Regions from separate parts of the Acetobacterium sp. UBA5834 genome, predicted to be linked through region 2. Evidence: riboswitches for the same ligand, from Rfam matches in the RefSeq annotation. Region 2 holds a riboswitch; each other region holds the start of a gene.
The links. A riboswitch is a leader RNA that binds a small molecule or an ion and turns the genes downstream of it on or off. The one in region 2 is predicted to bind cobalamin.
Positions count from the first base shown of each region.

Region 1 (5,895 bases), on a different contig from region 2:
GGTGCTCCAACCGGATTTTGCACATTCATCCAGATAAAACTCCCGGGCCTTTTCATTTTCGACCTTCAACAGCATTCGATAATGGGTCCAGCTTAATTCGTGGCGCAGTGCGTCACGTTTCTGAAACACCAAATAAAACTGCCTCATCCTTCTGAGGTTTGATGCTTCAAACCCTTTACCAAACTCAGCTGTCAGCTTTACCGACAATTCTTTTAACAATCCGGTGCCATACTCCGCCCGGTCATTTTCTCCCTGGGCTTCATAAATCTGCCTGCCAATATTCCAATAGGTTTCGACCATGACAAAATTCACCGTGGCGTAAACTTTTTTCTGGGCCTCGGCGACAGTGATCCGGATGTTTTCATATAACTTGGCGTTAACTAATGGTTCCATTTTATTATTCCTATTCCTCATTATTCTTATACGGTACCCGGGCAGAGGGGACAAATTCCGCCGTCGCATCGGTGTGGATGGCCTGGTCATCAAAATAGATATGGGCTCCAAAGGCCTTGAGCACTTCCTGTTTGCTCATACCGCCGAGGAAAAAGGCTTCATCGATCCGCACATCCCAGGCCCGTAGGGTCCGGATCACCCGCTCGTGAGCTGGCGCATTTCTGGCGGTGACCAAGGCGGTGCGGATGGGAGCCCGGTTTTTATCAAAGGCTTTCTGAATCGCTGACAGGGTTTTTAAAAATCGGGCAAAGGGCCCTTCGGGCAGAGGTTTGCGGGCATTTTTGGTTTCATTGGCCTGAAAGGCCTCAATGCCCTGGCTTTTATAGATCCGCTCGGACTCATCCGAGAAAAGCACCGCATCGCCATCAAAGGCGATCCGGATCTGATCGATTTCTTTTATTTCTTCATAGGTCAAGTGTTGGGTATAAATAATCCCCGCAGCGACTCCAGCATTAATGGCTTCCTGAACATCCTCCTCATTGGCGGAAAGAAAAAGATCGGTATTAAAGGCTTCCAGATAGGGCGCCAGCATGGCCCCGCTAACCAGTGCCGCCCGGGTGATATCCAATTGGTAATGCCTGATTGAGTTAAAAATCCGCAGACTACTATCGGCATTATTGCGGGACATCACGATGATTTCGGTTTTTCGCTCTTCCGAACCGATCTCATTAAGCTTCAGCAGTGCCTTAATCAGAGCAAAACCGGTTCCCGGCTTTAAAATATCGTTTTCATGTTCAATCTGATATTTTGTGTACGCGTCCACCCCTGCTTCATCAAAGATCCGATTTTCTTCCTCCAGATCAAAAAGCGCCCGGGAAGAGATTCCCACTACCAGACAATTTTCAAATTTATGCATCCTTTTCCCCCTTCTTTCCCAATCTTATCGATAATTTAACCTTATTCACACAACTTATCCACATTATCCCGGGAAATCCGGTATAATGTGGATAAATAAGCCATTTTTCCCCATCAGCCGGACACCCGGTTAAAAGTTATCCACAATCGATATCCCTGGATAACTTCAGCAAGGGTCAACGTTCCAGAAATTTTTCAGATATTAAAAGAACCTTTTTCGAAGAAAAAGGTTCTTTTAATTTTATGGTGTCACCCATTTATTCTGTTTTTATCATACCATTGATATCGAAATCCGTAAATATAACTTTACTGATTTAGCGACCATTCAAGCAAAAAAATCAGTTTCCTCCAGGGTCAACTTGACAATCCGAAGCTCGGTCAGTTCATCACCCAGGTCATTTTTTGTGGCGATCAATTGATTTAGTCCGTTCTCCGGATAAACGCTGGCCTTGTTGATGCCAACCAGGGTAAATCCGCCATTTTCAGCCATTTTCAGATAACCTTCGGCCGCTTTTAACGCATAAAGAATCATCAACGCTGCCTAACCCTGAACCTTTTTTTCAAGCGCTGACAAAATCTTCAGGCCCTTAACACCATCACGATTCTGATAGTTGACCCAGGTCTTGAGTTTTTCCCAGGCCGCCCCATTATGAATCAGTTCCAGGGCCATTTCATAACCTTCCCGAATACTGGGCGCCTTGTCCCGTAAATACAGAATCAGTCCGGCATTTAAGGCAACAATATCTTCCCGGGTCTTGGTTTCTTTGCCTTTTAACAATCGGACAATACATAGCGCCGATTCTTCAACCGAATTAAAGGTGCGGATTTCATCCACAATTCCAGGAGTTATCAACATATCTTGTGGATTAAATGTATATTTTTCCACACTACCATCTTCTTTCAGCTCAGCAATATGGGTAGTACCGAGGGTTGAAGCCTCATCAATGGCCTGGTCGCCAACCTCGCCAAAAACCACAATGGCCCGTTTATAACCGATCTCCGCCATGATCTGGGGCACAAAATCCAGCATTTCTTTGGAGTAGACCCCTCTGACCCCATATTGCGGCAGCGCCGGGTTTGCCAGCGATGCCGAAATATTCAGCACACTGCCAAATGAAATTTGCGATAAAACCCGCCCCAAAGCTACCGGATGAACCTCCGGGCTCATCCCATTAAAAATACCAATCCCGGCCTTTTCGATGCTTTCTTTAACCAGATCGACATTAGAATCCATATCGATACCCAGGGCTTCCAGCACATCGATGGTACCACAGACCGAGGTCAAGGCCCGGGAACCGTGTTTAGCCATGGGGATTCCGGCGGCGGCAATAATCGATGCCACGGTGCTGATATTGAAGGTTTTAAAACTATCCATCCCGGTGCCGCAGTTATCCACAATCGGAAACTCAGTGACCGGTTCCACCTTAAAGGTATCCACTTCATAAATCGCTTCAAAACTTCCGGCCACTTCTGCCGGGGTTGCCCCTTTCGCACTGAGGGCCGCTAAAAAAGCGCCCTGTTGCATGGCTGTTTGCTTATCACTTAATATTTCCATGAACATTTCTTTGGAATCATCTTTTGACAGGTTTTCCTTATTGATCAGCTGGGTAATCACCTGACCATAATCTTTCATGCTGATTGTTTTTTCCATTTAATTGCTCCTTTAATTTTTCTTTCTTATTTATTAATTCACTACTGCTTCGATCTCACTTTGACAGACGGCCATCACTTCATCACCACAATGGTTGAATAACCATCGCTGTTTCTAATATAGTCCATTCCCCGTTCCAGTTCTTCCAGTTTGACCCGATGAGAAATAAGTGGCCGGACATCAATTTTTCTTGATTCAAGCAGGGTTTTGGCCTTTTGACTATGCTTAACACTGCAGCCATAAGATCCGACTACGGTAATTTCCTTGTAGTGAATCCGGTTGATGTCCAGTTGGAAGTCTTCATTGCGGCTTAGTCCACTGAAATAACCGAACGTTCCCTGTTTTCTGAGGATTTCCAGGGCCAGATCAAAGGCCTCTGGCCCTGGACAGCAGGGGATTACTCCGTCGACTCCATGACCATTGCTGCAACTCTTTAACTGATCGAGCAGATCTGGCTCATCGCCGCTAAAAACGGCATCAAATCCCAAGGCTTTGCCACGGTCACGACGCTCTTCATTGGCTTCGATCAGGATCATATTTTGGATTCCTTCCGCTTTCGCCACAAACAGGTTAAGCAGGCCCAAACGGCCGCCACCGATAATGACCAGCGCCGCTTTCCGGTTCAACTGAAGGCGATCCTGAATGTTGACACAACAGGCCAGTGGTTCAATAAACGATATTTCTTCATAAGCCAGATCATCATTCCGAATCAGATTGACAATCTTGGATTTGATCGCCTGCTTATCAATTCTGATCACTTCCTGAAAACCGCCATCAAAATTAAAGCCCAAAATCTTAATCTGATCACAGAGATTATCCTGACCACTTTTACAATAATCACAGACCCCACAGGAAATCCCCGGATGAACGTGCACCCGTTGGCCCACCTGATGACCAATAACTTTTTTGCCTCGGGCAATGATCTCACCGGCAATTTCATGTCCCAAAACCCGGGGATAAACCAGATCCCGTTGGCCCATGGTGGCACATTTTAAATCAGTTCGGCAAATATTGCAGGCTCTGACCTTAACAAGCATCTCGCCATCACCGCAGACCGGCATGTCCTTATCTTTTATCACCAATTCCCCCGGTTTTTCCAATACCACTGCTTTCAATACGTCCCTCTCTTATTTTTTATTCTCTGGTCACTGTTTACAAAACCTATCAAACCCTTTTTAAACAAAAAAAAGCTACGCCAACAAAGCGTAGACTTTCCACATCTCTCATCATCTAATTCTCCGGCAGGTCTTCTGACTCATGATCATCACCTCTGTCGCCTTCCCATTTTTTAAACAGTGGCATCTTGACAGAAATTCCCAATTTACAGCGGCGGGCCCGTATAAGCTTCTCACTTATTTTCCTATTCTCCCCGAGGGGCACCTGAAAATGATTATTTAATTTGGCTTATTATATCATACTTGCAATCCCCAATAAAACACCTTTTTGGCAACTTCAATAAATGATTCTGCCTGACAATGGGTTTTATTTATTCGGATTCTTGCTTCACTGCAACCCCTTCCTCCAGACAGATCTCCATCCCCGCATCGCTGCTGATGCTCTCAAAGATGACATCGCCCTGATTGTTTGTTAAACGCAGCCAAACCTTGGCCGTAATACTCTCGACAATCTCGCGATCCATCAGTCCATCCACCGGTGCCCGCAGCCGACCGCCACTGGCCATCTGCGCTTTAAAAGCGAGGGCCCCATTCGGACCTTCAAGTTCCCCAGCGCAGGTTCCCTTTGTGGTATCAACTTCCCATTTCTCCAGCCGGGAAAAATTATAGGTAGCAAAACGCCGGGTAATCCCGTTAAAATCAGTGAAGTAAGCAAAGAAACCGGGAAACGCCATCCCTAAAAAAGGAATATTCGCCCGTGAAAAGACAAATGATGCATTTCCCCCATCAAAATGACTGGCCTGAAGCCAGAGATAGGTTTTGGGAAAAGATCGACCATAATCTTTTTCAATATAACCGACCCCACCATTAAAATCGAGAATCTCGCCATCCAGCTCAATATCACCCTTTATTTCATGATATAAATGGATAATAGCGTGGTAGCATTCCATAAAGGGCAGTATACCAAAGGGCCCCATGATCCCCGGGTGCCTTAAACCCTTGGGAAAGGGATGGCTATTGTGAAAGGTCAACCGCCCTTTGATACTGCCTTCCGCCGTTCCGACATTTAGCGATAACCCCTGGGCGTTAAAACTATTATTCTCAATTTCCACATCAAACCGATCCGTTTTGGCATTGAACTCGGGATAGGGAAAATGATGATACCAGGTTTTTCCGGTGACAGCATTGATGACCTGGATAAAAGCCTGCCGGTTCCCCTGGGGATCGATGGCCATTCCCGGAATAATGGCAATGGCATGTTTGCGATCGGCGCTGATACATTTAAAATACCAGCCTTCAAAATAGCGGCGTTTTTTGTTTTTTCCCTGAAAATAAGCCTGCTTAATCATCAATCTTTTCCTTTCCTCAAAACGATTTCCCCATCCCGGCCTTTACTGCAGCTGGACAAAAAGCAACACCAGGCTGGCGGCCAGCAATGAACTGGCAAAATTAACAAAGTCATTGTTGACAAAGGCCAGCCCGCTATAAAGCTGATTGGGTTTATTATTATCCACCGGTTTTTCGGTCAGCTCACCGGTTTCATGGCTGATATATTTGGCCTGGAAAGCAGCGCCCATAAAGCTATCCAGAACTGATCCCAACAGCCCACCAAAGGTAATCATCAGGATTTGCATCCATAAAAGCACCCCGCTGTTGCCAGCCGCCAACTGGTAAAGACCATAGGTCAGGGCCACCACAACCGACCCACCCAGCGACGCTAAAAAACCCAGCGGACTGACCCCCCCGGAAAGTCCGGGGCTGACCGGTTTTAAGGTAAGTAGCGAAACCGGGGCCTTCTTACTGAGAATTCCGATTTCCGAG
Region 1 is NZ_DJGY01000012.1:48,625-54,519, reverse strand. It holds gene B3F51_RS02745 (PDDEXK nuclease domain-containing protein) at 1-393, opposite strand, end outside; gene B3F51_RS02740 (5'-nucleotidase) at 404-1,309, opposite strand; gene B3F51_RS02735 (hypothetical protein) at 1,634-1,840, opposite strand; gene trpD (anthranilate phosphoribosyltransferase) at 1,850-2,959, opposite strand; gene B3F51_RS02725 (alcohol dehydrogenase catalytic domain-containing protein) at 3,034-4,065, opposite strand; cobalamin riboswitch at 4,183-4,358, opposite strand; gene B3F51_RS02720 (tocopherol cyclase family protein) at 4,446-5,423, opposite strand; gene B3F51_RS02715 (DUF92 domain-containing protein) at 5,466-5,895, opposite strand, start outside.
Region 1: another riboswitch for cobalamin. It lies ahead of B3F51_RS02725 (alcohol dehydrogenase catalytic domain-containing protein); the one in region 2 lies ahead of B3F51_RS04670 (energy-coupling factor ABC transporter permease).

Region 2 (5,895 bases):
TGATCTTTTCGGTGGGTGACAATTATGGCCAAGCGACCATTGTTTTTGGCGATGCGCAGTATCTGATTACTGAACAGCTGGAAGCCATTCCAATGGACTTTAAAAAGACTCAGGATATGGGCCAAACCTACTACCTGATTGTCAAAGATGATGCAGTTATGGAGGCCGTTTATCAGACCATGAAAAACGACGATGATCCCCAGACCACCCTCCATGCCCTGATGTTTAATCTCGATGGGGACGAGGACACCCTCAACACCTTTTCCGCTAATCTGCGGACAGCGGTAACCCAGAGCAATCCAGATATCAACATCCAAAACCTGTATGAAGCATTGACGGAATTGTATTTCTTTTTTGGTGGATTTTTGTTTCTGGGGGTATTTTTAGGATCACTCTTTATGATGGCAACGGTCTTAATTATTTATTTCAAACAGATTTCCGAAGGCTATGAAGACAGTGAACGGTTTGAGATCATGGAGAAGGTGGGAATGGATAAAACCGAGGTTAAAAAAACCATCCGTAAGCAGATTCTGATGGTGTTCTTTTTGCCCCTGGCCGGTGCCATTGTTCATGTGGCTTTTGCCTTCCCGGTGATCACCAAAATGCTGGCTGCCTTCCGGCTGACCAACGTAACGCTGATCTTTTTATGCACTCTGGCTGGTGTTGTCGTTTATGCCCTGGTTTATACCGGCGTCTATCTGCTTACCGCCAGATCATATTATAAGATGATCCATTAAGAACAACTGCGGCAACTAAAAAATCCCCAATTTCAGGGGATTTTTGACTATCAAAAAAGATAACTTAGTACCGACAATTGTTACATCATGTTGTGACCTAGGGGTCAGACCCTACGCATCGGGGCGGACATGGCAGAACCTGTCCGATCCCGCAGCGAACAACAGATTAACAATTGGTCGATACGGTAGTTTGTGCGTTTCCTATTTCAGGGGATTTTTTTGAAGTAGTGCTTCCATGTCTTTAACGCTCATGGGTTTGCCAAACATAAAGCCCTGAATGCAATCGCAGTTGTTGGCTTTTAAATAGTCCAGTTGGGTGCTGTTTTCAATACCTTCGGCAACAATGTGGGCATCCAGGTTATGACCAAGTGAAATGATATCGCCGACAATGCGGATTGAGGAATCCTGATCGGAGAGATCATCAATAAAGGATTTGTCAATTTTTAAGGTGTCAATCGGCAGCCGCCTTAGATAACTCAGGGATGAAAACCCGGTGCCAAAATCGTCCAGGGAAATTCGGACGTTTAATGCTTTGATTTCATTGAGCATGTCAATGGTTTCTTCGATGTTATCGATAAAGAGGGATTCGGTAATTTCCAGTTCCAACTGCCTGGGATCCATGCTGGTTTCGGAAAGAACGTTTTTAACCGTGTCGACAAAGTTTTTGTCCCGCATCTGCACCGCTGACACATTCACCGAGACGCAGAGATTCTGATCAAAACGCATATCCAGTTCCTTGAATTTATGACAGGCGGTCAGAAGCACCCAGTGGCCGATGCCGATGATCAGCCCCATTTCTTCAGCCAGGGGGATAAAGTTCATCGGAGCAACCCGGCCATAGTGGGGGGAGTCCCAGCGGATCAGGGCTTCAAAGCCGCGGATGCGATGATCCTCGGCATTAAACTGAGGCTGATACTCAATGAAAAATTCCTTATTCTCATAGGCTTTCAAGAGCAGGGATTCCATTTGAATCTTATTAAGAATTTCTTCTTTCATGTCCGGTCTGAAAAATTGAATGTTATTGCGGCCCAGCTCTTTGGCCTTGTACATTGAGGTATCGGCACTGTTAAGCAGCTCAATGGGATCCTTGCCATCCTGCGGGAAGACCGAGATACCGAAGCTGGCACTGACTTTAAATTCTGAGCAGCTGGTTTTGATTTTATCACATAGTTCATTGCGCAGGCTTTCCACGTAGTTGTAAGCAGCATCTTCTTTGATATTCCGCTGAATGATCAGGGCAAATTCATCGCCACCCAATCGGCCCAGTAAATCATCTTCGTGAACGAGCTCCTTCAAACGTCTGGCAGTATACCTTAAATAGTCGTCACCATAGAGATGGCCCATGGTATCATTGATTTTTTTAAAATTATCCAGATCGATAAAGACAATAAAAAAGGATGCCTTTTCATTTTCGGAAAGATTAACGAGCAGATGCAAGCGTTCCAGAATCATTTTGCGATTAGGGAGCTCGGTCAGACCATCGTAATACGCCAGAAAATGGAGCCGCTCTTCGTTCTTCCTTATTTCTTCATTGAAGGCCTGAAGTTCCTGATTCTGAACGGCCAGTGTCTTTTTGGTAAGGATTAGTTTTTTGTAGAGCCGGGCAATTTTTTCTTTTTGCGAAGTAACCACATTCAGACGAACCACGGCTTTATCATAGCGATTCAAATTCAGATAAAAAGTTGCTGAAGCCAGGCAGAAAATAAAGCAGAACAGCAGATTTTGAATTAAAAAATAAACCGGGCTAAAAAGAAATCCGTCAACTGGCAACAAAAAGGTGACATACAAGCCGCAGACAAAGGTGGTTATGGCAATGTAATAAAGCATCGTTATTTTTAATCGCATCAGTGAAAGGATAATCATCACAAACGAAACAGACCATACTGCCGGACCGATAATCTGGTAGTATTGGACGACGATAAAAGCCAGAGTGATGGATTGGGTGAGTGAAACGAGATGATCAAATAAATTGATAGTCAATTCTTTTCGGGAAATGAATTCAAAGCTTAGCCCCAGCAATAAAAATATCCCGCTGTTTAACAGAACCTCAACTAAATTGCCGCCCCAAAAAAAGTACACAACAATGATATTGGCCAGGGCGCCCAAAAATAAAAGGGGCGACGCCCACATACAGGTGATTAGATTTTGATAATATAATATTTGGGCAGGATCATCTTCGGCATTTAATAAATCGAACACAACCGGTATGGTTCGCTTGAATTTAATGTTGTTCATCATACCACCTCTTTACCATTAAAGAATTACAAATATGCTGCTCTATTGTATCATTTTTGGGATCTGATTGCGAGTGATAGAACGCTAACTAAAAAATTATCTGCAGTGATTTCAGGAAAGCCGTTTTTTAGCCTTAAGGCATCTAAAAAAACCTGTACTTTTGTCATATCCATGTTATAATATAAACACAATTAAATAAGAAATGTAAAAAATCATTTAGGATGAAAATTTCATTGAGGGAATCTGGTTAGAATCCAGAACGATCCGGTCACTGTAATTAGTTATGTCTCCTTAATATGTCACTGGGCACGTTTTGTCTGGGAAGGCAAGGAGAATAAACGCTATAAGTCAGGAAACCTACTAAAATGATGTACTAAAGTGTCCTTCCAGGGAAAAGGGAAGTTAGTAACATTAACAAAAGTTGGTTCTTTGGCGTTTAGTTATCGAATTGATGAATACGTGTAATGATGAAACCTTTTTTCCCATCGTAATGTGGGTAAAAGGTTTTTTTTTCGGAAAGGTTTTTCAAGAGGTTATAAAAATATGGAGGTTGATCGTAAAGATGAAAAAAGCTAAAAGAACCATGACCGTTGCCGGTATTGTGTTTTTTATGGTCGTTCTGGCATCACAGCCAGTCAATGCCATGCATATCATGGAAGGTTTTCTGCCGATTGGCTGGGCAGTCTTCTGGTGGATATGTTCCCTGCCGTTTATCGCATTTGGATTATATCAGGTGGGAAAAATATTTAAAGATAAACCCGAACAAAAAGTGCTGTTAGCCATTGCCACGGCGTTCACCTTTGCTTTATCAGCGTTTAAACTGCCATCGGTAACTGGCAGCTCTTCACATATGACCGGGATTGGTTTGGGTGCCATTGTACTGGGTCCCTTTGCCACTGTAGTGGTTGGTACCATTGCGCTATTGTTTCAGGCGCTGCTGTTGGCTCATGGCGGACTGACAACCCTGGGCGCCAATGCCTTTTCAATGGCAATTGTGGGATCTTTTGTGGCTTATGGGATTTACAAAGGTTTGTCAAAACTCAACGTGCCCAAGGCCTTAACCGTTTTTCTGGCGGCGTGTTTAGCCGATCTGGCAACCTATGTAACCACTTCCATCCAGTTGGGCCTGGCTTTTCCGGATCCGGTTGGCGGGATTGCCGCTTCAATGGTTAAGTTTTTAAGTATCTTTGCGATTACCCAGATACCGCTGGCCATTATCGAAGGTATTTTAACCGTCCTGGTAGTTAATGCCATTTACCAATATAAAGAAAAGGGGATTATTTCCAATGAAACTCTCACCGATAACTAAAGTTATTCTGGTTTTGCTGATTGGCGCCCTGATTGTTATTCCGCAGATTGTTTTGCCGGACGCCGAATTTTCGGGCGCTGATGATGCCGCCGGAACAGCCATCACCACAATCGATGAAAATTATGTGCCCTGGTTTGAAAGCTTGTTTGATCCCGGCGATCTGGAAGAAAACCTGTTTCATTTCCAACAGCTGCTAGGCGTCGGTGGACTGGGAATCTGCTTTTTCTACCTTTATAAAAAAGCAAAAAAAAATGAAAAGGCTGATAAATCAGCTTGATGAAATACTAACAGCATCTTTAGAAGGAGACGGACATGATTGATCGTTTTGCCCATACCAATAAACTTAGCAATGCCAATCCTACGGTTAAAGTAGTGGTTTCATTGGTCATGCTCCTGTCGGTCTTTTTTATCAATCAACCCCTGTATATGGCAGGGGTTTTTGGTGTTATGGTGGGTTGTACCCTGCTGTGGGCAAAAATTCCGGTACGGATTTATCTACATACCTTGATTTTTGATTCGCTATTTGTTATTCCCGGAGCCCTGGCGTTATTGTTTACGATTTCAAAAGGTGGCGGCGATTATTTATGGGCCGTTAACTTTTTCCAGTTTACCATCGGCATTACCACCACCAATCTGGTGCTGGCCAGTCTGGTTTTTTGCCGGGCTATGGCCGGTGTTTCCTGTATGCTTTTTTTAATTTACACCACCCCGGTAATGCAGATCGCCGGAGTCATGAAAAAAGCTCACATCAGTAATACGTTTTTAGAAATATTTATTTTAACCTACCGCTTCATCTTTGATTACTGGGACAAAATAAAACTGATGGCCACCGCCCAGGAACTGCGGTTTGGCTACCGTAATGTAAGAGTTGCACTGCAATCCATCGCAATGATGTTAAGCAATTTATTTCTCATGGCCATCCAGAGCTACGAGGAAATGACAAAAACCCTGGAGCTTAAGCAATACCAGGGAGACTTTCATGTAAGCTATCGGAAAGGTCTTAAAAATGATTAAAACAGAAAATTTAACCTATCAATATCCAGATGGCACCACCGCTCTCAAGGGGGTGTCGATTGACGGCAGCCGGGGCAATTGCATCGCCCTGATCGGAGAAAACGGAGCCGGCAAATCGACCCTGATGTCGGCCTTGATTGGGCTACTCAAGCCCACCGGGGGAACCGTTTTTTTTAAGGATCAACCTTTATCCTATCAGAAAAAAAAACTTTATGAATTTCGCAAATCGATTGGGCTGGTCATCCAGGAATCGGATAAGCAGGTCTTTTATTCCGGCATTTATGACGATGTGGCCTTTGCCCTGCGAAACATGGGCATGGCAGCGGAGCAAATCGATCAGCGGGTGCAGGCGGCCATGGAAGCTACCGGAATCTCGCTGTTAGCCGACCGACCAGTGCATTATCTCAGCTATGGCCAAAAGAAACGGGTGGCTATGGCCGGGGTTTTAGCCGTCGAACCGGAGATCATCCTGATGGATGAACCGACCCTGGGACTCGATCCTAAAAGTAAGGCCGGGGTTAAAGCGATTATTGAAGGCGCTTTGGCCAAAGGCATTAAGATTATTTTATCCAGCCATGATATGGATTTTATTTATGAATT
Region 2 is NZ_DJGY01000020.1:80,103-85,997, reverse strand. It holds gene B3F51_RS04680 (FtsX-like permease family protein) at 1-737, shown strand, start outside; gene B3F51_RS04675 (putative bifunctional diguanylate cyclase/phosphodiesterase) at 939-2,975, opposite strand; cobalamin riboswitch at 3,174-3,351, shown strand; gene B3F51_RS04670 (energy-coupling factor ABC transporter permease) at 3,535-4,281, shown strand; gene B3F51_RS04665 (energy-coupling factor ABC transporter substrate-binding protein) at 4,259-4,558, shown strand; gene cbiQ (cobalt ECF transporter T component CbiQ) at 4,594-5,295, shown strand; gene B3F51_RS04655 (energy-coupling factor ABC transporter ATP-binding protein) at 5,288-5,895, shown strand, end outside.

Region 3 (5,895 bases), on a different contig from region 2:
AAACACAGGGATTAAACATTCATTACTCAAAAGGTGTGGATCACACCATTCTAGGAATAGTAGGGGATACAACCTTGGCAGATGTGGAAAAAATCCGTTCAAACCGTATTGTAGAAAATGTACTCAGAGTTCAGGAACCCTATAAGAAAGCCAATCGTCTCTTTCATCCCGATGATACCATCATTAACGTCAAGGGCCGAAAAATCGGTGAAGGGACAATCAGTGTGATGGCTGGCCCCTGTTCGGTGGAGAGCGAAGAACAGGTTGTAGCGATTGCCAGAAGTGTCAAAGCTTCCGGAGCAACCTTTTTGCGGGGCGGAGCTTTCAAGCCACGAACATCACCCTATGCGTTTCAGGGCTTGGGATACGAAGGATTAGAGTTACTTAAGATCGCCAGAAAAGAAACCGGATTGCCAATTGTTAGCGAACTGATGTCGCTGGAGCATTTGCAAGCTTTTGAAGATGTCGATATTATTCAGGTAGGTGCCAGAAACATGCAGAATTTTGATTTGCTCCGGGAATTGGGAAAAATTGACAAGCCGATCTTACTTAAACGGGGGATGTCATCGACGATGCAGGAATTCCTGATGTCGGCTGAATACATCATGAAGGAGGGCAATGATAAGGTAATTCTCTGCGAACGGGGCATTCGCACCTTTGAAACCGCCACCCGAAATACCCTGGACATCAGCTGTATTCCGGTGCTCAAGCAAAAGAGTCACTTACCGATTATTATTGACCCCAGTCATGCCACCGGGCTGTCCTGGACGGTTGAAGCATTGACCAAGGCCGCCATCGCTGCCGGTGCCGATGGGGTGATGATTGAGGTTCATAACAATCCGGAAGAAGCCCTGTGTGACGGCGAACAGTCGATTACCCCGGAACAATTCCATAAAATTATGATCACGGTCAAAAAATACGCCGAATTTGAGAACAAGGTGATGTAATGAAAAAACGTGAAGATTCCATCGTTGGCTTTATCGGCCTGGGTCTGATGGGTGGGGCTTTGGCCATGGGACTCAGGAAGCAGGGGCCCCGAGAAATCTGGGCTTATGATTTAAACCCGTCGGTGATTAAAAAGGCCTTGGATCAGGGCGTGATTGATCAAGGGGTCTGGGACTCAGCGGGGCTTCAAAAAATGCTGCCCCAATGCGATCTGGTGTTTATCTGCCTGACCCCAATGGACACCCTGGCTTTTTTAGCCCTGTACATGGAAGACTTCAAGCCGGGGGCGATTGTCACGGATATTATCGGGGTCAAAGAAGTGGTCTTTAAAAACCTCGGCAATCTGTTGCGCAAAGATATCGATTATATTCCCGGACACCCGATGGCGGGCAGTGAAAAAGAAGGCTTCGGCGGGGCCGATGATCGGATCTTTAAGAACCGGAATTATATTTTGACCCCCTTACCCTCCAATCAGCCGGAGAATATTGGGTTGATCCGGGACATTGTTACGGATCTGGGTTTTAATCATATTGTTGAAACCACCACCGAAATTCACGACCAGAAAATAGCCTTCACCTCCCAGCTTTGCCATGTGATTGCGGCGGCCCTGGTTGATTGTGAGGATGATCTGTCGATTACTGATTTTGAAGGCGGCAGCTTTGGTGATCTGACCCGGATTGCCATGATCAATGCCCCGATGTGGACGGAATTGTTTATGTGCAACCGTAAAAATTTGCTTGATCAGATTGAGAAATTTGAGTCCAGCCTGGCTGCCATGAAAGACATGATCCGTTTGGATGAAAAGGAAGAATTGATTGACCGGCTTCAATCGGTTCGGGAAAAACGCATTGCCATGGGGGAGATTCGGGCGGCGAAAAGCTTAAAAAATCTGTGAGTTTGCTTAAGAGATACGCTGTGAAAACTATTACATCAGCCTGAAAATGATTACGCTATTGACTTAATTAAATATGGGAGTATACTCTAGGTAAAGAAACATTTGAAATCATAATTTTTAGTGGGAACAAAACGAAGAGGGTAAAAGTTAAATAAATATTGGAGCAAAAAGATCATGAAATTATGTCATCTGCCATCCCTTGGTATGAGAAACATAAAAACGGTGCTGGCAGTATTCATCTGTGTGGTGGTATTTGCAATAATGGGACCGGAGTTTAATCCACTGTTTGCTGCAATTGCAGCGGTGCTTACCATGGGGCCGAGCATTGAAAATTCCATCGAAACGGGTTGGAATCGGATATTGGGAACCATCTTTGGTGGAGCAGCGGGACTGCTGGGCATTTTTGCCGCTAACTTAATTCCTTATGAATTTGCCTATGTGGCTATTATTCCGCTGGGTATTATGTTACTGATCTATCTATGTAATAATTTTCATAAAGCAGGTGCCATTGTTATTACCTGTGTGATGTTTCTCAGTGTCATGACCACCTATCCCCAGGACGCTGGCAGCTATATGCTGGCAATGTTAAGGCTGCTGGAAACAGCATTTGGGATCATTGTGGCGTTTTTAATCAATCGGTTTATCAAGGTTCCGGAATGCGACGAAAAGTCAGCTGATGAGGGATCAGAAACAGAAAAAGAGCTGGTCACCAAGGCAGAAAAACCGGGTAATGACCATCAGAAGTTTAAAGTATCAAGTTTTTTGTATATGCTATTCAAACCATAGGTTTTACGTTTATTCTGGATTTTTGTGACGTCTGGACAAACTAAAATATAATTACCCCTCCCCTTAAAAAAGAGACCACCCGAATACCAGGTGGTCTTTTTTTAGTAAAAAAAATTATTTAAGATGACCGATTACCGTCAGTTTTGCGTTGAAGACCGCCGCCAGTTCGGGTAAGGCAAAAGGTTTGATACTGGCAATTACGGTGGTGGCCGGACCGGCAGAATCCACTACATTCAGATTATTGGGCATCGCTTCAAATTGGCACTGATGAATGGTGGCTAGATTGGTGGCTTCGTATAAAATTCCCTTGGAGCCACAGGGTACAATCTCATTAACAGCGGGATTTTCGGTTAAGGTCTTAAGATCCTGATAATCGGCGATTTCCGGATCACCTTCGAGAACAAGAGCGGCCGCGAATTTGGGTTTGCCAATGCAGATCACTAAATCCCCGGGTGCAGAGGGGGTGATTCGTAATCGCTTGGCGATGCCCACAACAAAAATGCCAAAGCCGGTCATGCAGGTTTTGAAATTTTCTTCAGTTGAACCGTTAATGGGTAGTTCCCCGATGCCAGCCCGCGCCAGTTCTTCCTTAATTCCCTGGATCAGGGCAGCGCCAGTGGGCTCCATTTCACCGACGATGGTGTTGGAAAGACTGATAATCTCGGTGCCGCAGGATAGCAGCTCAAAAAGACAGACCCGGGCGGCAAAAATCGAAATATATTTTGTAGGAACACACAATTCGTCCCCGGGTTTCTCTCCGACACCACCGCTGCTGTCACAGGCCGTGATCAGGAGGGTATCGGGAAGCTCAATGACCGACAGGTCACGATATTGATAAGTTTTCATCAGATCCTCCTTTGGGGGATTGGTTTGCTAATAGTGAAAGTGTCCTGGGCTTGGTGAGTCATTTGGTAATAGCGGCAGTAGGGTAAACGCTAGCCGGTTAAACCTGGGTTGAGGTTACCGAAGCGACCTGATTTTTAACTGACAGTGGTAAGGCTTTAAAGATCAGAGCGGCAATCAGAGCGTTGATGCCGCCGACTAGCGCCAGAGGAAACATCATTGCGATGACTCCAGGCCAGGTTAACATTGGAATCAGCAGCGGCGAACACAGTAACAAAAGGATCGGGCCGTTACAGACGGCGGCAACGATAACGCTGACAATCAGAGCGACAATTTCGCTACTGGCCTTTTTAACAAAAACATAAGTATACCAGGTGGCTACCATGATTAACCCCATTCCCAGGCCAATGGCCAGGTGAACCGGTAGGGTCATCGGGAACCCCGAGGTAAGGGCGGTTAAAAGATGACCAATAATCGCAATAATTGCGCCCGCCACAGGGCCCATCAGCAGGGTGCCTAAAAAAGCCGGTAGTGAATCAAAGGCAATGGTGCCAAAAACTTTTAACTGGGCGCCTACAAAAGAAAGGGCAATTAAAAGTGCCATAAAAACTAATTGTCGGGTGTTGATTTTCATAACGAACTCCTTGATTTTTATTATAAAGCATTTGATGGCCAAAGAAAAGACGAACCGATTCCGGTGTCAAACAAAAAAGCCCACATCCAATACAGATGTGAACTTTACCGTCGTCCAAATGGAATCATTTCTGGCAGGTCTCCTGAGTCCGTTTCATTGCAGTATTGTCCCTTCCCGTGAGGTGGTGATGACAAGTGCTCAACGATACAGTGGTGGGTCCCTACAGGATTTTAACCTGTTTCCCTATTCTCCTTTTACAAGGCACCAAAAAAGCTTTATTTACTTGGAAGAATAATAGCACATCGGGAATCGCTTTGTCAAATTGAAATTGTCCGGGGCTAGTAATCATTGTAAGTAAAAAATGCAAAGCGGGAATGGAGAATCACGGGATTGGGGGTAAATTCTGGTGTAAATCAAACCCGAAAAAACCGGACCAACCGAAAATTATCGCCAAATATTCCAGCTATAATTCATTGTCTAAAACCCTTGGAGTATGATACAATACAGCTCAAAATGATTAATACTATGAGGTATAAAAATTGATTCTAATGATCGACAACTATGATTCTTTCACCTATAATTTAGTCCAGTATCTGGAGGGACTCAATGAAACGGTGATCGTAAAAAGAAATGATAAAATCACTCTCGACGAGATTGCTGCGATGGCACCGTCGATGATTGTTTTATCACCGGGGCCATGTACCCCCAACGAATCCGGCATCTGTCTGGATGTGGTTCACCGTTTTAAGGGACAAATCCCGATTCTGGGCATTTGTCTGGGACATCAGATCATTGGTCAGGCCTTTGGCTGTACGATTACCAAAGCGCTGGAGCCAGTGCATGGCAAGGTTCATGCCATTGCCCATGACAATGTCGGAGTCTTTGACGGTCTTAATAATCCCCTGAAGGTGACGCGCTACCATTCTCTGGTGGTGGAAAACCGGGATATTCCCGATTTTTTTGAGATTACCGCCAGAACCGATCAAAATGAGATTATGGGGATGCGCCATAAGGATTATCATATCGAAGGGGTGCAGTTTCATCCTGAAGCGATTCTCACCGAAATGGGCATGGAATTACTGGATAACTTTTTTCAAGCGACAAAAGAAAATGGTGTGCGATGCTAATACAAGAAATAAAAACCGACCTAACAAGTTTTGAAAGCTATCTTTTATTTAAGGATGAGCCCTACAGTTTCTTCCTCGACAGCGGGAGAGACCCGGACAGCTTGGGACGTTATTCATTTATCGGCGGGGATCCGCTGCTGGTCTTTACCAGCAAGGATAAAGACATCACCATTAAAACCAAGACGGAGACGAAAACGGTTACTGGCGATCCTTTTGATGAACTGCAAAAACTATTAAAACAGTATAAAATGGATTATTCATCGCCGTTTCCGTTTATTGGCGGGGCGGTCGGTTATTTTGGCTATGATCTTTGTCATCATCTGGAAGCCTTCCCCCGGACGGCAGTGGATGATGTTAATGTCCCGGATTGTTTTATGGGCTTTTACGATGGCATTGTGATTATCGATCATAAAGAAGAAAAAACCTATGCGGCGGCTCTGGGGATTGAAGAAAACGAAGCCGATATTGTCAGCCGCTTAGCCGCTCGATTTGCCGGTGATCCCAAGGTCGCCATTCGTTCGGACTTTAAAATCAATGAAAATCTGGAATTCCGGGGTAATTTTACCAAACCGGAATATCTAAAAGCCCTGGATGCGGTGCATGAATATATTTTAGCTGGAGATATTTACCAGACCAATCTGACTCAGCGCTTTAATGCTGATTTA
Region 3 is NZ_DJGY01000017.1:70,978-76,872, forward strand. It holds gene aroF (3-deoxy-7-phosphoheptulonate synthase) at 1-947, shown strand, start outside; gene B3F51_RS03850 (prephenate dehydrogenase) at 947-1,840, shown strand; gene B3F51_RS03855 (FUSC family protein) at 2,015-2,626, shown strand; gene B3F51_RS03860 (alpha-ribazole-5-phosphate synthase) at 2,741-3,472, opposite strand; gene B3F51_RS03865 (ECF transporter S component) at 3,570-4,103, opposite strand; cobalamin riboswitch at 4,219-4,387, opposite strand; gene B3F51_RS03870 (anthranilate synthase component II) at 4,643-5,230, shown strand; gene pabB (aminodeoxychorismate synthase component I) at 5,224-5,895, shown strand, end outside.
Region 3: another riboswitch for cobalamin. It lies ahead of B3F51_RS03865 (ECF transporter S component); the one in region 2 lies ahead of B3F51_RS04670 (energy-coupling factor ABC transporter permease).

Region 4 (5,895 bases), on a different contig from region 2:
GACCCGGATTGCCACCTCAGCGGGATCACTGGGGCTTAAATTAATCAGTATAAAGGCAAAAAAGGAGATTCCGATCAAAATCGGAATCATCCACAGGAGCCTTTTGACGAAGTATTGCTTCATGGTCTTACTCCCTTTTGTTTTCGATAATCAAAATTGGTGATCAATTGGAAAAGTACATTTTTTCGAAGGGGATTTCATATTGCGAATCGTTAAAGCTTACCCCTTCAAGTCCCATGATTCCCACTGCCTTGGTTTTTGAATAGGAGATCGGGACATAGACATATTGATCATTAATATAGGTCAGTACCTCTTTATACATATCGGCCCGCTTGCTGTCGTCTGATTCGATCATAATCTTCGTGATGGTTTCATCCAGCCACTGCTTTTTTTCCAATCCAACCTGAGCCTGATAATCCCCGTGCGCCGGAATTCGCCAGGATGAAACATAGGATTGGGGATCATAAGGGGTTCCCCAGGATAGCGAATATTGCAGATCAAAATCCCCGGTTTTCTGACGATCCAGAAAGGCCTGTTTTTCTTCCCCGAGAATATTCATCTTGATGCCGATGGCTGCCAAATCGGCCTGAATCGAGGTAGCAATGGTACCTTCCTGGGCGTTTTTGGAATTATAGGAAAAAGTAATTTCACATTTCTGGCCATCCTTTTCCCGAACCCCATCACTTCCTGGTTTCCAACCGGCTTCATCGAGCAGCTGTTGGGCTTTTTCCTGATTATAGGCGATGGTTTTAAGATCAATGTCACAATAGGGTACATCTTTAGACATCAGCGTATCAGCCTGATCCTCTGAGCCATTTAAAATTCCCTGAATGATGTTTTCCTTGTTCACGGCATATTCAATGGCTTCCCGTACCTTGATGTCTTTGGTAATCGGAGCCTTGGTATTGAGAAGAATCGCCCGGGAAGCGACCGGTTCGCTTAAATACGTCTGATAGGCGCCTTCTGCTTCCAGCTTCTTATAGGAATCCAGATCAATCTGATCACCATCCGCTCCGAAAAGTAAATCGACCTCGCCGTTTTGCAAAGCTAACAGGATCGTCTGGGAATCTGGCATGACCTTCCAGTTAATGGTTTTGATTTTGGTTTTGTCACCCCAATAAGTTTCATTCTGCGTAAAGGTGGCATACTGATTGTCGACATGCTCCGATAAGACCCAGGGTCCGGTACCGATATAGCCGCTAACCCCTTCTTTGGTGGTGCCATTGACAAAACAGTTGGGCGAAATAAAGCGGAAGGGTCGAGTCAGTCCCAATTCCACCAGGGTTGGATAGTAGGGATGCTTTAACACCAGTTTGAAGGTGTGTTCATCGACCACCACATTTTCCTTGATCTCATTAACCATATCCAACCAGGAATGGCGTTCAGCATTACCAAGAATGGCATCCATATTCAGCTTAACTGCGGCGGCATTAAACGGCGCACCATCGGTAAAGGTGACCCCTTCTCTTAAATGAAAGGTGTATTCCAGTCCATCTGCTGAAATTTCCCAGCTTTCAGCCAGAGCTGGCTTCACTTCTCCGCCTTCATTCTTGGTCAGGCCTTCAAACACCATGTTCTGGGCTGACATTTCACCCGAGTACAAATGCGGGTTGATATCCCGAATATCCTTGGTGCAGGCATAATTTAACGCTTCTTTAGTCGACACATCACTTTTAGCGGACGCTCCTGAGCAACCGGCAAACATTCCGGCACACAACACGGCAGTCATTACCACCGCTAAACCCTTTTTCAATTTCATTTTCTTTTTCTCCTCAAAAAATACTTATTTATTTGATTTGCTCGGCTTTTACCATTGCGCATCCTGGCAAAGAAACCCCGCTCTATCACAATGTAAGACTTCACTGCGGTAGTATTGGTGATTTTTTCGATAAAAAAACCTCACCATCTCCAAAAAGATAGTGAGGTCGCAAAAAGCCTGCAAAAAAAAACACCTCCTCTATCGCACGTAGAGTCTGAGTAATTAAAGCAGGCAGGTCTTCTGGCTCAAGCGTCAACATTACCTCCTGCCTTCCCGTTTCTGGTGGCATTCCTGGAGGAACTCTTCTTTTACAGCGGCGGGACCGCGGGGGACTTTCACCCCTCTTCCCTTTTCACCGGCCTGTAACCCTTCGTTACTGCCGGCACCTGTTTTATTAATATTTAATTCGTTGTCGGTGTTTTATAAAACACTAAAAAACAGAAACAATGCCACAATCACGTGTTTTTCATTGTTTCTGTTTGACATTTTAACATGCTTAAACCGCCTGCGCAAGTCCCTTTCAAGGAAATGATATTCTTTTTTGGAATGTCTTTCAATGCCAGTCGATATCTGACCGACATAAACCCAGGGTGCTTATTTCATAAAGCGGTCAATCGCTTTTCTCAGTTCTTCCAAAGCCTTTTCGTCGTTATTCTCCACCGCATCAACGATGCAATGCTCAATATGATCCTGTAAAATTATTTTGCCGACGTTATTAATCGCTGACTTCACCGCTGAAAGCTGAATCAGCACCTCGGTACAGTCTCTTCCCGATTCGACCATTTTTTTCACCGATTCAAGATGACCCGCGGCCCGGGAAAGGCGATTCAACACTGATTTGGTCTGGGTATGTTCATGATGATGGTGGTGGTGATCTCCACCGTGGCCACTATCACGTCCACCATCGATCCCTTCACCCTGATGTTCATGCATCTCCATTCACCTCATTTTCTATATCTGTTTAACCCATTATAACAGATATAGAAAAAGGACACCACCCAAGGGGAGATGCCCTTTCATATTTTACAGAATCGAATCGATCAGTTTTTTTGTATAGGCTTCCCGGGGACTGGCAATCACCTCGTCCGGAGTACCGGTTTCCACCACCCGACCCTGATGCATCACCAGCACCCGGTCGCAGCATTGCTGCACCAGAGCCAGATCATGACAGATCATCAGTTGTGACATCCCCTGGTCTTTTCGCAATTGCTTAAGGAGCGCTACAATCTGGGCCTGGACGGTGACATCCAGAGCGCTGGTGGCTTCATCGCAGATGAGCAGCTGGGGCTTTCGGGCAACTGCCCGGGCAATCGAGGCCCGCTGACACTCGCCACCGCTGACCTCACTGGGATAACGGCTGATAAATTCCGGGCCAAGTCCGCAGACTTCCAGATATTCAATGGCTGTATTCTTCGCCTCCCGACGACTCATACCCTGATTGATCAGCCCTTCCATGACACTTTCCCCCAGCCGAATCCGGGGATTAAAGGAATCCACCGGCATCTGAAAAACCATCTGAACCAGTTGGTAAACCCATCTGCGTTCTTTTCGCCCGGGGTTTTTAAGTGTTTTGCCATCCAGAACAATCTCACCGCCATCCAAAGATTCCAGGCCGGTGATCAGCTTGGCAACTGTGCTTTTACCGCTGCCGCTTTCGCCCACCAGCGCCAGGCATTCACCCTTTTCCACATGGAAGCTGATCTCATCAACCGCACAAATGGTGCTTTTTCCTTTGGTATAGGTTTTTTTTAACTGGCTGACTGCTAAAATACTATTCATGTCTCACCTTTTTATCCGGGGCATGGCCGCAATCAGCTGGCGGGTGTAATCCTGCTGGGGATGATCAATCACCTCCCGGGTCTTGCCATATTCAACCAGCTTACCCTTGCACATCACCGCCACGGTATCGGCCATAAATGACACCACCCCAATATTATGGGTTACCACCACAATTCCGGTTCCAAATGCTTCCCGCATTGTCATCATTTCCCGAACCACCTGGGCCTGGACGGTGACGTCCAGGGCCGAGGTCGGCTCATCGGCAAAAAGCAGCTCCGGTTCCAGCAGCATTGCCATAACAATGCCGACCCGCTGATTCATCCCTCCGGATAATTCAAAGGGATAGCTATTTAAAATCCGCTCGGTATCCCTTAAATGAATCTTCTCAAATAGAGCTGTGGCCTTTTCCCGGACCAGCTGACGGTCGCTGACGCCGTGCTCGGCCATGGTTTCATAAAGTTGCTCGCCAATGGTCCGGATTGGACACAAGGCACTGCCGCAATTTTGAAAAATCATCCCCATTTCTGGTCCCCGCAGCATCCGCAAGGCTTCATCATCAAGATCAAGAACCGGCTGACCCTTGTAGCGGATCTCGCCCCGGTTGACCAGACCGGCCGGACCCAACAGACCCATGGCCGCCCTGATCAGGGTACTTTTGCCACTGCCGGACTCACCGACAATCCCGAGGATCTCGCCTGCTTGCATTTTTAAGTTAAACCCCCAAACCGTCGGCTCGCCGTCATAGGATATTTCAACGTTTTGAAATTCCAGTAATGGTTGTTGCATAAATCCTTCCTTCTGCTCAGGACTAGTTACTCGTTGATATCCAGATCGGCTGTGATTTCATAATAATCCGATGGATGAGCAGTAAAGCCGGTCACCCCTTTATCCATCACAAAGGACATTTTTAAATGAGAGGCGTAGATATAGGCGTTGTCGTCAACCACCTGCTGCGCAATCTGAATTGCCAGATCGGTCCGTTTTTCGGTGTCAAACTCGCTTCGCAGCTGGGCAACCAGGGCTTCCACCTTGTCACTATGGTAGTGTCCACGATTATAGTCAGAATTATCAACCACATGGGTGGTGAAATAATACTGGGGATCTCCGGTTGGTGCCGCTACAAAGGCGTTGGCAAAGACATCATAGTCGCCGGCTTTCAGGAAATCCTTATAGGAATCGGTGGCGTTGACCTGTACATCAATGCCAGCTTGCTTATAGGTGGCCTGAACCGATTCGGCCAGCAGCGGCAGTTCCTGACGGGAGGTGTAAGTCAACCATTTGATCGACAGTTTCTGGCCATCTTTTTCGCGGATGCCATCACCATCGGTATCAACCCAGCCTGCTGCTTCCAGCACCTTTTTTGCACCTTCAATGTCATAAGCAGCGTCCTTTACCTTGTCGCCACCATAAGGCAGGTTAGCCGGGAATGGACCAATCGCCGGAGTCCCATTGCCATGAAGTAAAACGGTCGTAAAGCCGTCTTTATCCATACTCATAGCCATGGCTTTACGAACGGCATCGTCTTTAATCACTGCTGAATTATAATTTAAAGCTGCCTGATATACCCGGGAGGTATTGGTTGAACTGATGGTATAATCCTTGTTTTCCTGGAAAAGTTCCAGACTGGCATAGGGCAGGCCCTGAGCCGCATCAATTTCGCCGCTTTGCAGCGCCATCGTCAGAGTATCGCCATCGATGATGCTTTTTACATTAACCTTTCCAACCTTTGGCTTGCCGCCCCAGTAGTCCATATTGGCTTCCAGATTGACTTCAGTCTCAGTGATGGTTTTAGCCACATAAGGACCCGTTCCAACAACATTTTTGTCAGTGGTGACGCCAGCTTCCATATCGATGATACAGCCATAAGGATCACAGAGGTAGTTAATCAGGGCCGGCACCTTGTTTTCTGAGACAATGGTAACACTCTGGCCATCGGCGCTAATTGATTTAATCTGCAAATCTTTGGGCGCCCGGTCATGTTTAGCAATCAGATCTTCAAAGCAGGCTTTGACCGCTTCGCCAGTCACTTTCTTGCCATTGGAGAAGGTAATATCATCACGTAAATTGATTTTGACGGTGTTGTCATCAATCTGTTCATAATCTTTGGCCAGCCAGGGCTCCAGCTCCATCTTTTCATTGAATTTAAAGAGGGTTTCACCGACGCCATAACGCAGGGCTGACCAACCGATGTAGGATTCATGGGGATTCATTCCCACATTCGAATTACCGACACTATAGGCCATGGTGCCGTAGTTGAACACCTTTTCTTCCGCACTTTTGGTGCCAGCCGAACCGGCACAGCCGGTCAGCATCCCGCCAACCAGTACGGATGACAACAGCACTGCCAGAATCTTACT
Region 4 is NZ_DJGY01000011.1:275-6,169, forward strand. It holds gene B3F51_RS02190 (ABC transporter permease) at 1-123, opposite strand, end outside; gene nikA (nickel ABC transporter substrate-binding protein) at 164-1,759, opposite strand; cobalamin riboswitch at 1,973-2,164, opposite strand; gene B3F51_RS02200 (metal-sensing transcriptional repressor) at 2,354-2,692, opposite strand; gene B3F51_RS02205 (ABC transporter ATP-binding protein) at 2,783-3,538, opposite strand; gene B3F51_RS02210 (ABC transporter ATP-binding protein) at 3,542-4,324, opposite strand; gene nikC (nickel transporter permease) at 4,351-5,895, opposite strand, start outside.
Region 4: another riboswitch for cobalamin. It lies ahead of nikA (nickel ABC transporter substrate-binding protein); the one in region 2 lies ahead of B3F51_RS04670 (energy-coupling factor ABC transporter permease).